One region of the Chitinophaga sp. Cy-1792 genome, then DNA from elsewhere that is predicted to be linked to it. Evidence: riboswitches for the same ligand, from Rfam matches in the RefSeq annotation. Region 1 holds a riboswitch; the other holds the start of a gene.
The links. A riboswitch is a leader RNA that binds a small molecule or an ion and turns the genes downstream of it on or off. The one in region 1 is predicted to bind S-adenosylmethionine.
Positions count from the first base shown of each region.

Region 2: it holds a riboswitch for S-adenosylmethionine, as region 1 does, so the genes downstream of both, F3J22_RS14000 (PLP-dependent aspartate aminotransferase family protein) here and F3J22_RS08810 (PLP-dependent aspartate aminotransferase family protein) in region 1, are expected to answer to the same signal.

Region 1 is NZ_VWWO01000001.1:2,141,294-2,146,321, forward strand. Features, by position in the region: gene F3J22_RS08800 (hypothetical protein) at 1-124, shown strand, start outside; gene F3J22_RS08805 (homoserine dehydrogenase) at 311-1,492, opposite strand; gene F3J22_RS08810 (PLP-dependent aspartate aminotransferase family protein) at 1,550-2,728, opposite strand; SAM riboswitch class I at 2,911-3,030, opposite strand; gene F3J22_RS08815 (DUF2851 family protein) at 3,161-4,438, shown strand; partial or broken gene F3J22_RS30825 (DUF3667 domain-containing protein) at 4,570-4,848, shown strand; gene F3J22_RS08820 (hypothetical protein) at 4,870-5,028, shown strand, end outside.
Region 2 is NZ_VWWO01000001.1:3,423,861-3,428,888, forward strand. Features, by position in the region: gene F3J22_RS13990 (DUF2490 domain-containing protein) at 214-1,011, shown strand; gene F3J22_RS13995 (NAD-dependent epimerase/dehydratase family protein) at 1,192-2,142, shown strand; SAM riboswitch class I at 2,219-2,322, shown strand; gene F3J22_RS14000 (PLP-dependent aspartate aminotransferase family protein) at 2,492-3,661, shown strand; gene F3J22_RS14005 (dicarboxylate/amino acid:cation symporter) at 3,668-4,906, opposite strand; gene F3J22_RS14010 (TIM-barrel domain-containing protein) at 4,985-5,028, shown strand, end outside.

The DNA.
Region 1 (5,028 bases):
CTATAAGGACCCTAAATATCACTGGTTCCTGTTTCTGGGGCCGATTATTATAGTAGGATCTATCGTGCTGCTGGGACTGATTGCCGCGATCGTTGCCTTGTGTTCATCTTCCAGTCCTGTGTAGGCTGATACCACTGCTTTAGACCATTTTCTGGAGTTATCCGGCTATAATGGCAATTTTTATAAATAAATACGGCGCAGAAAACTGCGCCGTCGAGATGGTTGGTTCCGCTTTGCGGAAATGCATTGCGGTTGGTGTTTGATCAATTTTGCTTATGAGAAAACTTTTAACAATAAAAGTTCCGGACTACTATTCGAGAACCAGCAGGTTCACGTCTTTATTTTTAAGCCACTGTGCATCTTTCAGTTTCTGCAGGTTGATAGTACCCACCACATAACGATATTCTGCTGACTCATACTTTTCTTCAATGCTGAAGAATTCGTGGAGATCTACCTGGTCAGGTGTTTTATAACGCAGATAGATTTTCAGTTTAACATCGTTGGTAAATGCCGGCTGATTGTTTTGTTTGATTTTTTTGTATTCGTAGCGATAGTTGTACAGCAGCGCGGAAATGTCTGACAGTACAGCGCTACCGGTAGCGGTACCACCGGCGCCTTTACCTACAAAGAACTGTTTATCGGTAAATGCAGATTCCAGTAAGATACCATTGTATTCGTTGTATACATCGTATAACAGGTTGTGCTCTTTCACGAGGTGTGGCAGCACGAAGGCAAAGACATTACCGTTGTTCCGGCGGCAATGGCCAATGAGTTTGATCGTAGAATTACGTTGTCTGGCGAACTGGATATCGAAATCGTTCAGGTGGTGTATACCGAAGTTGAATACTTCTTCCGGTTTAACGAAAGTACCGAACGCGTGTAATAACAGGATGACAATTTTGAATTTAGGATCGTAGCCTTCGATGTCGAGGGTTGGATCTGTTTCTGCGAAGCCCAGGTCCTGCGCTTGTTGCAGGGCGGTTTCGAAGCTCAGGTTTTCTTCGAATATTTTGGTAAGGATATAGTTCGTAGATCCGTTACAGATACCTTCTACTGCATTGAGCAGATCGTTGTCGTAGTATTCTTCCAGGTTACGGATGATAGGAATACTTGCACAGCTGGAGGCTTCGTACAGGAATGGAACTTTATTTTCTGCCTGTAACTGGTAAAGAGAAGCGAGGTTTTCAGCAATCATTCTTTTGCTGGCGCTTACTACAGCTTTACCGTTACGCAGGGCGGTGCTTACGATTTCAAATGCTGCTTCAGTATCATTGATAAGTTCTACCACTACGTCAATGGTAGGATCTTCCAGAATTTCATTTTTATCAGTAGTGAAATAACTGCTGTCGATTGGTCTTGATTTGTTAGGGTCTTTAATACAGATTTTTTTGATTCTTGCATTAATACCTTTTGTTCTGTTCAATACTTCGTACAGGCCTTGTCCTACACAACCGAATCCGAAGATTCCTAAATTGATGATCTTATTTTCCATACTTTTTCAATCATTGTGCGGTCATCAATGAGCTGTAGCAGCCGATGTTCCGCGCTTTTATTGTAAAACAGTTATTTGTTTGCCGGCAGGAGAGTTGAGTCTGTCCAGTGCCTGTTTCAGATCGTTGATCAGGTCTTCTGCGTCTTCGATGCCTACAGACAGTCGGATACAGGAGTCCTGCAGACCTGTTTTTTTCCGGAAATCTTCCGGTATGTTGCGATGCGTCATGGTGGCAGGGTGTGCCAGCATACTTTTCACGCCGCCAAAGCTTTCTGCGAGTTTAAACAGTTTTGTTGCGTTGACGATACGGATCGCATTTTTGATGTTATCAGCCTTTAGTGAGAAGCTAACGAGTCCGCCATAATTTTTTTGTTGTTTCCTGGCAATATGGTGGTTTTTATGGGTGGCGAGCCCTGGATAGTACACCTTATCAATTGCCGGATGTGTGCTCAGCCAGTTGGCTACGGCAGTGGCATTGGCACATTGTTTTTCCAGTCGCAGCCACAGCGTTTCTATTCCGCGGATAGTGAGCCATGCTTCGAATGGGCTGAGGATACTGCCGGAAATATTCTGGTTGTACCTCAGCTGATCTGCCAGTGCTTTGGAATTTACCACTACCAGTCCTGCAATTACATCACAATGTCCTGCCAGGTATTTGGAGGCGCTGTGAATCACGATATCGGCGCCGAGGGTGATAGGCTGCTGCAGCAACGGTGTGCTGAGGGTATTATCTACCACAAGGAGAATATCATGTTGTTTGGCGATCTTGCTGACAGATTTAATGTCAGTGATGCGCAGTGTAGGATTGGTGGGAGATTCCAGCCAGATAACACGTGTTTTTGGTGTGATCGCAGCGAGTACTTTATCCGTATTGCTGGTATCAACAAAGTTTACCTTAATACCGAATCTTTCGAACATGTGGTTGAAGATCTGGAAGATGCCTCCATAGGTATCTTCTACCGCCATGATTTCATCGCCGGTTTTCAGGAGTTTGAGAACAGCATCAATAGCCGACATGCCACTGGCAAACGCGAATCCGGCATAGCCTTCTTCGAGGTTACAGATCAGGTCTTCCAATACTTTCCTGGTAGGGTTGTTGGCCCTGGAAAATTCGAATCCCTTGTTGATGCCCGGCGATTCCTGCACAAACGTCGATGTCTGATAGATAGGTACTGAAATGGCACCTGTCAATTCATCTACCGGAATGCTGTGAATCAGTTGTGTTGCTGTTTTCATTGTCAGAACTGTTTTTAATGATTGTCAGAATATGGAAATAATATTCTGCAACTTTATCACTAAAATCTAACTTAAACAACCACAAATCCATGAAGGGTGTGAGAGAGAAGGGCACAAAAAAAGGCTCTTCCTTTTGTTGGAAGAGCCTTTCAAATATATTAAGGTGAAGATTAATCTCTGCCAACTTATCTTTCTCTCGATTTTACTCAAGAGCAGGAATTAGCACCATCTTCCTGACTTGCAATTCAGGAAAGGTTGCTAAGGCATCATCGGGCCAGACCCTCCGCCTTTCTGGATAAGTGATGTGTAAGAACTGGGTGCAAAGGTAACATCATCCGGATCAAATTTCCAAATCAGAACAAAATTTTTTTTTCTCACCTGATTATTTACCCGTTATTCTACTATATTTTTATATAAACCAACCATATCTATATGTCTGTTAACCCGTTGCTCTCCGAAGAGCTGTTCCAGTTTATCTGGCAGCATCGCCTGTACAATCATCAGGCGCTTAAAACAACTGATGGCGAAGCCATTACCGTACTACATCCGGGGATTCCCAACCATCAGGACGGCCCCGATTTTACCGCAGCTACTATTAGCGTGGGCGCTACCCGCTGGAGCGGAAATGTAGAATTACATCTCTGTAGCTCCGACTGGTACCGCCATGCGCATCACCACGACCCGCGGTATGCGAACATTATTCTGCATGTGGTCTTTTGCCACGATAAGCCCGGACTGCTGTTTCCTGCGCCCTGCCTGGAATTGCAACAGCATATCCCCAAACTGCTGTTGCAAAGGTATGCTGCACTCAAGCTCAGTGCCGGTTTTGTGCCCTGTCACAGCCAGGTGGCCCGGGTATCTCCGCTGCACTGGCTCTCCTGGCAGGAAAGGCTGCTGGCAGAGCGCTGGGAGCACAGGATGCGCCGTTGGACAACACTGCTTCAGAAGAATTGCAACGACTGGGAGGAACTTTGTTATCACTTGCTGGCAGAGGGTTTCGGACAGCCGCATAACAGTGGCCCCATGCTGGATGTGGTAAAGCACCTGCCACTAACACTGCTCCTGCGTTACCGCCATCATCCGGCCATGGTGGAAGCATTGCTGTTCGGGCAGGCGGGGCTGCTCCAGGCAACCTTTTCAGATGACTGGCCCAATGCCCTGCAGCGCGATTACCAATGGCTGAAACATAAGCATAACCTTATTCCTGTGCCGGCGCATAGTTGGAAATGGCTACGGATAAGGCCTTCGGCTTTTCCTACTGTCAGGCTGGCCACCTTTGCAGCCTTGTGGATACAGCGGCCCCGGCTGTTTGCAGCCCTGACAGAAGCCGGTAGCCTGGAGGAAATTAAGCAGCTGCTTTTCGTACAACCGTCGCCGTATTGGAAAACGCATTACCGCTTCGGACTGGAAGTAGATAACGCACATGGAATGGGGACACAGGCGCTGAATAGTATCATCATCAATGTGGTGCTGCCGCTGCGTTACTTCTATGGTAAAATGAAAGCTTCCGTTTACCTGCAGCAACAGTCGCTGGAATGGCTGGGAGCTATGCCCGCAGAGGAAAACAGGGTACTTGCAAGGTGGAAAGAAGCAGGAGTGGTCGCTAACAACGCAGTGGCTTCACAGGGTTTGTTACATTTGAAAAAATATTATTGTGATGAGTTGAGATGCCTGCATTGTATGGTAGGCGTGAAGTTGTTGGGAAGATGAGCTGGTGGGGCTGATCAGCAGATAACCAGGAACTGGTCAGCCTGCTTACAGATAATGACATAATTTATCAGCTGATTTTTCCATTTCAGAAAAAACTAATATTTTTAAAGCTTCTTAACCCTACGATCACGTTGAAAACACAACCCTTACGCCAGCATCGGAATTGTCTGAATTGTGGAAAACATGTAGCCGACAGGTACTGTAGCCATTGCGGACAAGAAAATGTAGCGCCACACGAAACCTTTGGACATCTTATTAAACACTTTGTATCAGATATTTTCCATTATGATTCAAGGTTTTTACTGACATTAAAATACCTCTTTACCAGACCTGGCTTTCTTTCCCGTGAACATCGCCTTGGAAAACGGGTAAGCTATGTGAATCCAATCAACTTATACCTGTTTACCTCATTCATATTATTCTTCATATATATGACATGGCTAAAGCAGATTACCGGATTACAAGAACACCATACGCAGGAAAATGGTAAGACGGAAGTCATAACACTAGGGCCTTTTAAAGAACTGACGCTGATGAAGCGAAAAGTCATGCCAGGTGTCGCGCAAAACGATTCCGCTTCCATCAGGAAT
Region 2 (5,028 bases), 1.3 Mb from region 1:
TAGGGAAGTCCTGATTTGTACTAGTGGTTCCGGCCCTTATTTTTTAATTTTGAACCTGTACTGTTTTTTATTTTTATAGATAGATGTTCGAGCGGGTATTCCAGCCATAATTATTTCAGACAAGACAAAGTCAGTACAGTGAACAATGATGCTTGCGTATAACTGCCTGCCGGCAGTTGCGCAAAGCACGGCTATCTATTTTGATCAGTGAGTATGACCATCAAAAACATTTCCATTAACATAATTGCATTATTTATAATTTTTGTACTGTTTACTGCTACTACAGCAGCACAGATAAGTCCGCCTGGCCTTGGTAAGGCCAATACCGCGAGCTGGATGGCGCTGGGAATACGTCAGCCACTGGATAGTGCCGGCAAAGTGGAATCCCTGACCTACATCGGCCTGGGAAGAACAAGTAACCCTACTGCCGATGCCAACCCACTCCATCACCAGGCTATCCTGGTGCTGAACCAGGAATTTTATCATCATTACCGCAAAAACAGGGAGTATTCCTACGCCATCAGCTACCGCCGGCAAAACAATTACGAGGAAGCCTATCCCTATCATAGTGCCGATCCGGCTTTTGAACAGGAATTCCGCCTCTATGGCCGGTATGCGATCACTACACCACTGGGACATCTCAAATGGAAAAATACTTTACGGCAGGAATTCAGGAAGTTTTTTGCCCCTGCATTCACGCCGGCAGAAGAGGATTTTCAATTCAGGACAAGACTGAAATCACAACTTAGTATACCACTGGGTACAGGCACCAATAAACTAAGTACCAGTGCGGAAATTTTGTTTGCTGTCAGCAAGGAAAATGAACCCCGTCAATGGAGTGGCTGGGGCTACAAAGAAACCAGGTTCACGGTCTATTATACGGTACATCCCAAACATCTTCCTGTTACCATCGATATCGGTTATATGAATGACCTGCTGGGTACAGGAGGGAATTTAACGGATGTGCATTATATGGCCGTTGATATCATCTGGGAGCGTAAACATCATTAAAATAACTGGCAGTAAAAGACAATAACGGGTACTGTCGGACATAATCAGGACCGGGAATTAAAATATCCTTATTTTTCAATCGTCTCCTTGTATATGCTGTATAATTTACTGAAATTCGTTGTGCTTGCACAAGGCCCCGGATGTTGGTTTTTAGCTTAACTTATTATACAAACCCTTTTTATGTCTGAACAGAACAACCGTATTCTTTATACTATTTTAGGCGCTGGCGGTATTATTGCCAATGAGCTGACCGCTCAGCTGGTGGCCGCCGGACAACGTGTACGTCTCGTTGGTCGCAACCCTAAATCCTATGCAGGTATCACCGATCTCGTGGCGGCTGATATCACTGATGCCAGCCAGACTTTAAACGCCGTGAAAGGGTCTGATGTCGTGATTCTTTGCGCGGGACTTAAATATGATATTAATGTCTGGTCCGTTGCATGGCCTGCCATCATGAATAACGTTATTGCTGCCTGTAAAGCCAGTAACGCCAAACTCCTCTTCTTCGATAACGTATATTCGTACGGGTTAGTAGAAGGACAGATGGTGGAAACATCTCCCTATAACCCGGCAAGCAGAAAAGGGGAAGTAAGGGCAAAGATTGCCACCCAGCTGATGGAGGAAGTAAAAGCCGGCAATATAACTGCTACCATTGCCCGTGCAGCCGACTTCTACGGCCCTCATGCCGATAAAACCGGTTTCCTCAACATCCTTATCATCGACAAATTCGCTAATAAGAGTACTGCCATGTGGATTGGCCGCGATGATATGCCACACAGCTATACCTATACGCCGGATGCCGGCAGGGCAATGCACCTGCTCCTGCAGGACAACAACTCCTGGAACCAGGTATGGCACCTTCCTACAGCCGCGCCGGCACCCACTGGTAAAGAATATGTAACAATGATTGCCGATGCCATGGGGGTGAAACCGAAATATATGAAGCTGAACAAATTTATGCTGTCGCTCACCGGGCTGTTCGATAAACAGACTAAGGAGATCGTAGAGATGTTATACCAGAATAACCACCCCTTTGTCTTTAATTCTGATAAATTTGAAAAATATTTTCAAATGACGCCAACGCCATACCAGCAAGGGATTCAGGATACTATTGCTGCCCATAAAAAGTAGTAGTCTACTGATTTTGTAGGAAATAAATTTGTAGATTTGAATTTGCGTCCTATCTTTGCATCAGTTCTTTAATAGTTGCTTATCAAGAAAGGAGTAGGGACATGGCCCGACGATACCTTAGCAACCTTCACCACGTGAAAGGTGCTGCATCCATCCTCGCTTAGCGAGGGAAGATAAGTCAGATACAAGTTTTACTAATTTTCTTTTAGATATAAAACTCATCTGGCTCCAGATGAGTTTTTTTATTTATACCCATGCCTGCCGGCAATGGTATAATACTCACCTTGCATCTCTCCTGATAGTATACTGCAAAAGAACCCCATTTATTCATCAAAAAAATTATGAACCAATGAGTACCATCACACAGCTGATCCATTCTTTACCAGTAGATCCTCAAACAGGCGCCATTGCAGTACCTATCTATCAGACTTCCACTTTTGTGCAGGAAGCACCAGGTGTCAACAAAGGCTATGACTATGCACGCAGTAATAATCCTACAAGGGAAACAGCAGAAAAAATTATCGCAGGACTGGAAGGAGGTGCTGGCGCATCGGCCTTCTCCAGTGGCCTCGCCGCGATTGACGCCGTTATTAAATTACTCAAGGCAGGCGATGAAATTATTGCAGTAGATGATATCTACGGTGGTGCCTTCCGCCTCTTCGATAAAGTATATAAAAAGTTCGGTATCCACGTCAATTATGTAGATACGACAGATGTCAGCGCCGTATTCAATGCCGTTACACCTGCTACCAGGCTGATCTGGCTGGAAACCCCTACCAATCCTACGTTAAAGATCTCCGACATCGAAGCAATCGCAAAGATTGCCAAAGCACATAATATTCTTTTGTGTGTAGATAATACCTTCGCTTCGCCCATCCTTCAACAGCCGTTGTCGCTCGGCGCCGACCTTGTAGTGCACAGCGCTACGAAGTACCTTGGTGGCCACAGCGACCTTATTGCCGGTGTGGTTATCAGCAAAACAGAACAACTTGCACAGGAAATTAAGTTCTATCAGAATGCCTGTGGCGCCGTACTGTCGCCGTTCGACAGCTTCCTGCTGATCCGTGGTATCGAAACATTGCCGCTGCGTATACGCCAGCACGTACAAAATGCGCAACAGGTCGCTGAATACCTGGAACAACATCCGGCAGTAGATAAAGTCTTTTATCCGGGACTGGCCTCACATCCGGGTCATGAGCTGGCAAAGCGCCAGAGTAAAGGGTTTGGGGGAGTTATCTCTTTTACTTTAAAGAATGATACCGCCGCAGCAGCTACTGCTTTTGTTACCAGTACCAACTACTTCAAACTGGCAGAGAGTTTAGGTGGTATTAAAAGTTTACTTTGTCACCCCGCTGCTATGACACATAAGTCTATCCCGGATGAAAAAAGAAGGGCTGCCGGTGTGAGCGACAGCCTGATACGTTTATCTGTTGGACTGGAAGAATATACTGATCTGATTAGTGATCTGGAACAGGCTTTTAAAAAGATACCTGTAGTGCAGACTATCGTAAACGCATAAACGAAATTAATCGATAACGGAAGGTGCCGGCTGGACGGGCTTCTCCAATGACCCGCGCAGGAAGCGGGTAGTCATCATAGCTGCCACATTATCGCCGGTTGCGTTGAGAATAGTGGCCAGCGGATCTACCAGCGTACCAATGATAATCATGGCAGGCAAGGCTTCCAGCGGAAAGCCGTAAATGCTCATCATCAGCATTTCGCCTACATAGCCGCCATTGGGAATACCGCCTTCCACAATACTGACGATAACGGTGATGCCCAGCGCCATCAGTATTGTATGCGGGTTATCGAATCCTTTTCCGTACATACCAAATACCACGGCCATTTTCACGATGGCCGATATACTGGAGCCATCTTTATGCAAGGTGGCTCCCAGCGGAATCACTACATTGGCGATATCATTGGGGACACCCATTTTAGGTGCTGCTTCCAGGTTAGCAGGGATGGTAGCGATACTGCTACCGGTACCAACTGCGGTAAGCATCGGCACAATATTATTCTTCCAGAAGATACGAATGCCGTGAAAGCCGCCGGCAATAAAGGCGTATAACGTGAAGCCGGTGATAAGGTAGACAATGCCCACAATATAGTACAGTCCCAGCGAATGAGCGTAAGTGCCAAACAGCTGCGGGCCTACGGTTCCGACCTGGCAGGCGAAATAGGCGCCCAGACCCACGGGGCCGGCCTTCATAATCACATGCAGGATCTGCTTCATGACCTCATTGCCGGAATGCAGGAAGTTACGGAATGCCTGGCCGGCAGCACCTGCACGCATAGCGGCAAATCCCGTGATCACGGAAAAGATGATAAACGGTAGCATATTTTTCCTGGACAACAGTTCATAAAACTCATTTACCGTCAGGAGTCGCGTGAGCTGTTCACCCAGGTTGCCCGGCTGGCCTATATTTCCCGAAGGAGTACTTAAAGTGATGACCTGGTGTATCGGGAATACCGTTACGGTGACCATGGTAAAAATAGCCGACAGCAGGAGGGTGGCCAGGAATACCAGCGACATCACCCCCAGTATCCTGCCCAGCTTTTTGCCTGCATCTACCTGCGCTATGGCATCTGCGATAGCAAAAAATACCAGCGGGACTACTGCTGTAAATAATAAATTGATGAAAATCTCGCCTACAGGCTGAATGACCGTTACCCTGGAACCCCATATCAGTCCGGCAATACTGCCCGCGATAATACCCCCAAGCAACCAAAAAACACTGGAATAATTCCTGATGAAACCCATAAGATAGTTTTCTAATTACAATTTATGCCGGAATTCTCAATTATGATCAGTATTTTTAGCCCGTTATATTAGTGAACAATGAAAATGAAATCTATCAACTCTCTGATAGGAGCTGCTGTATT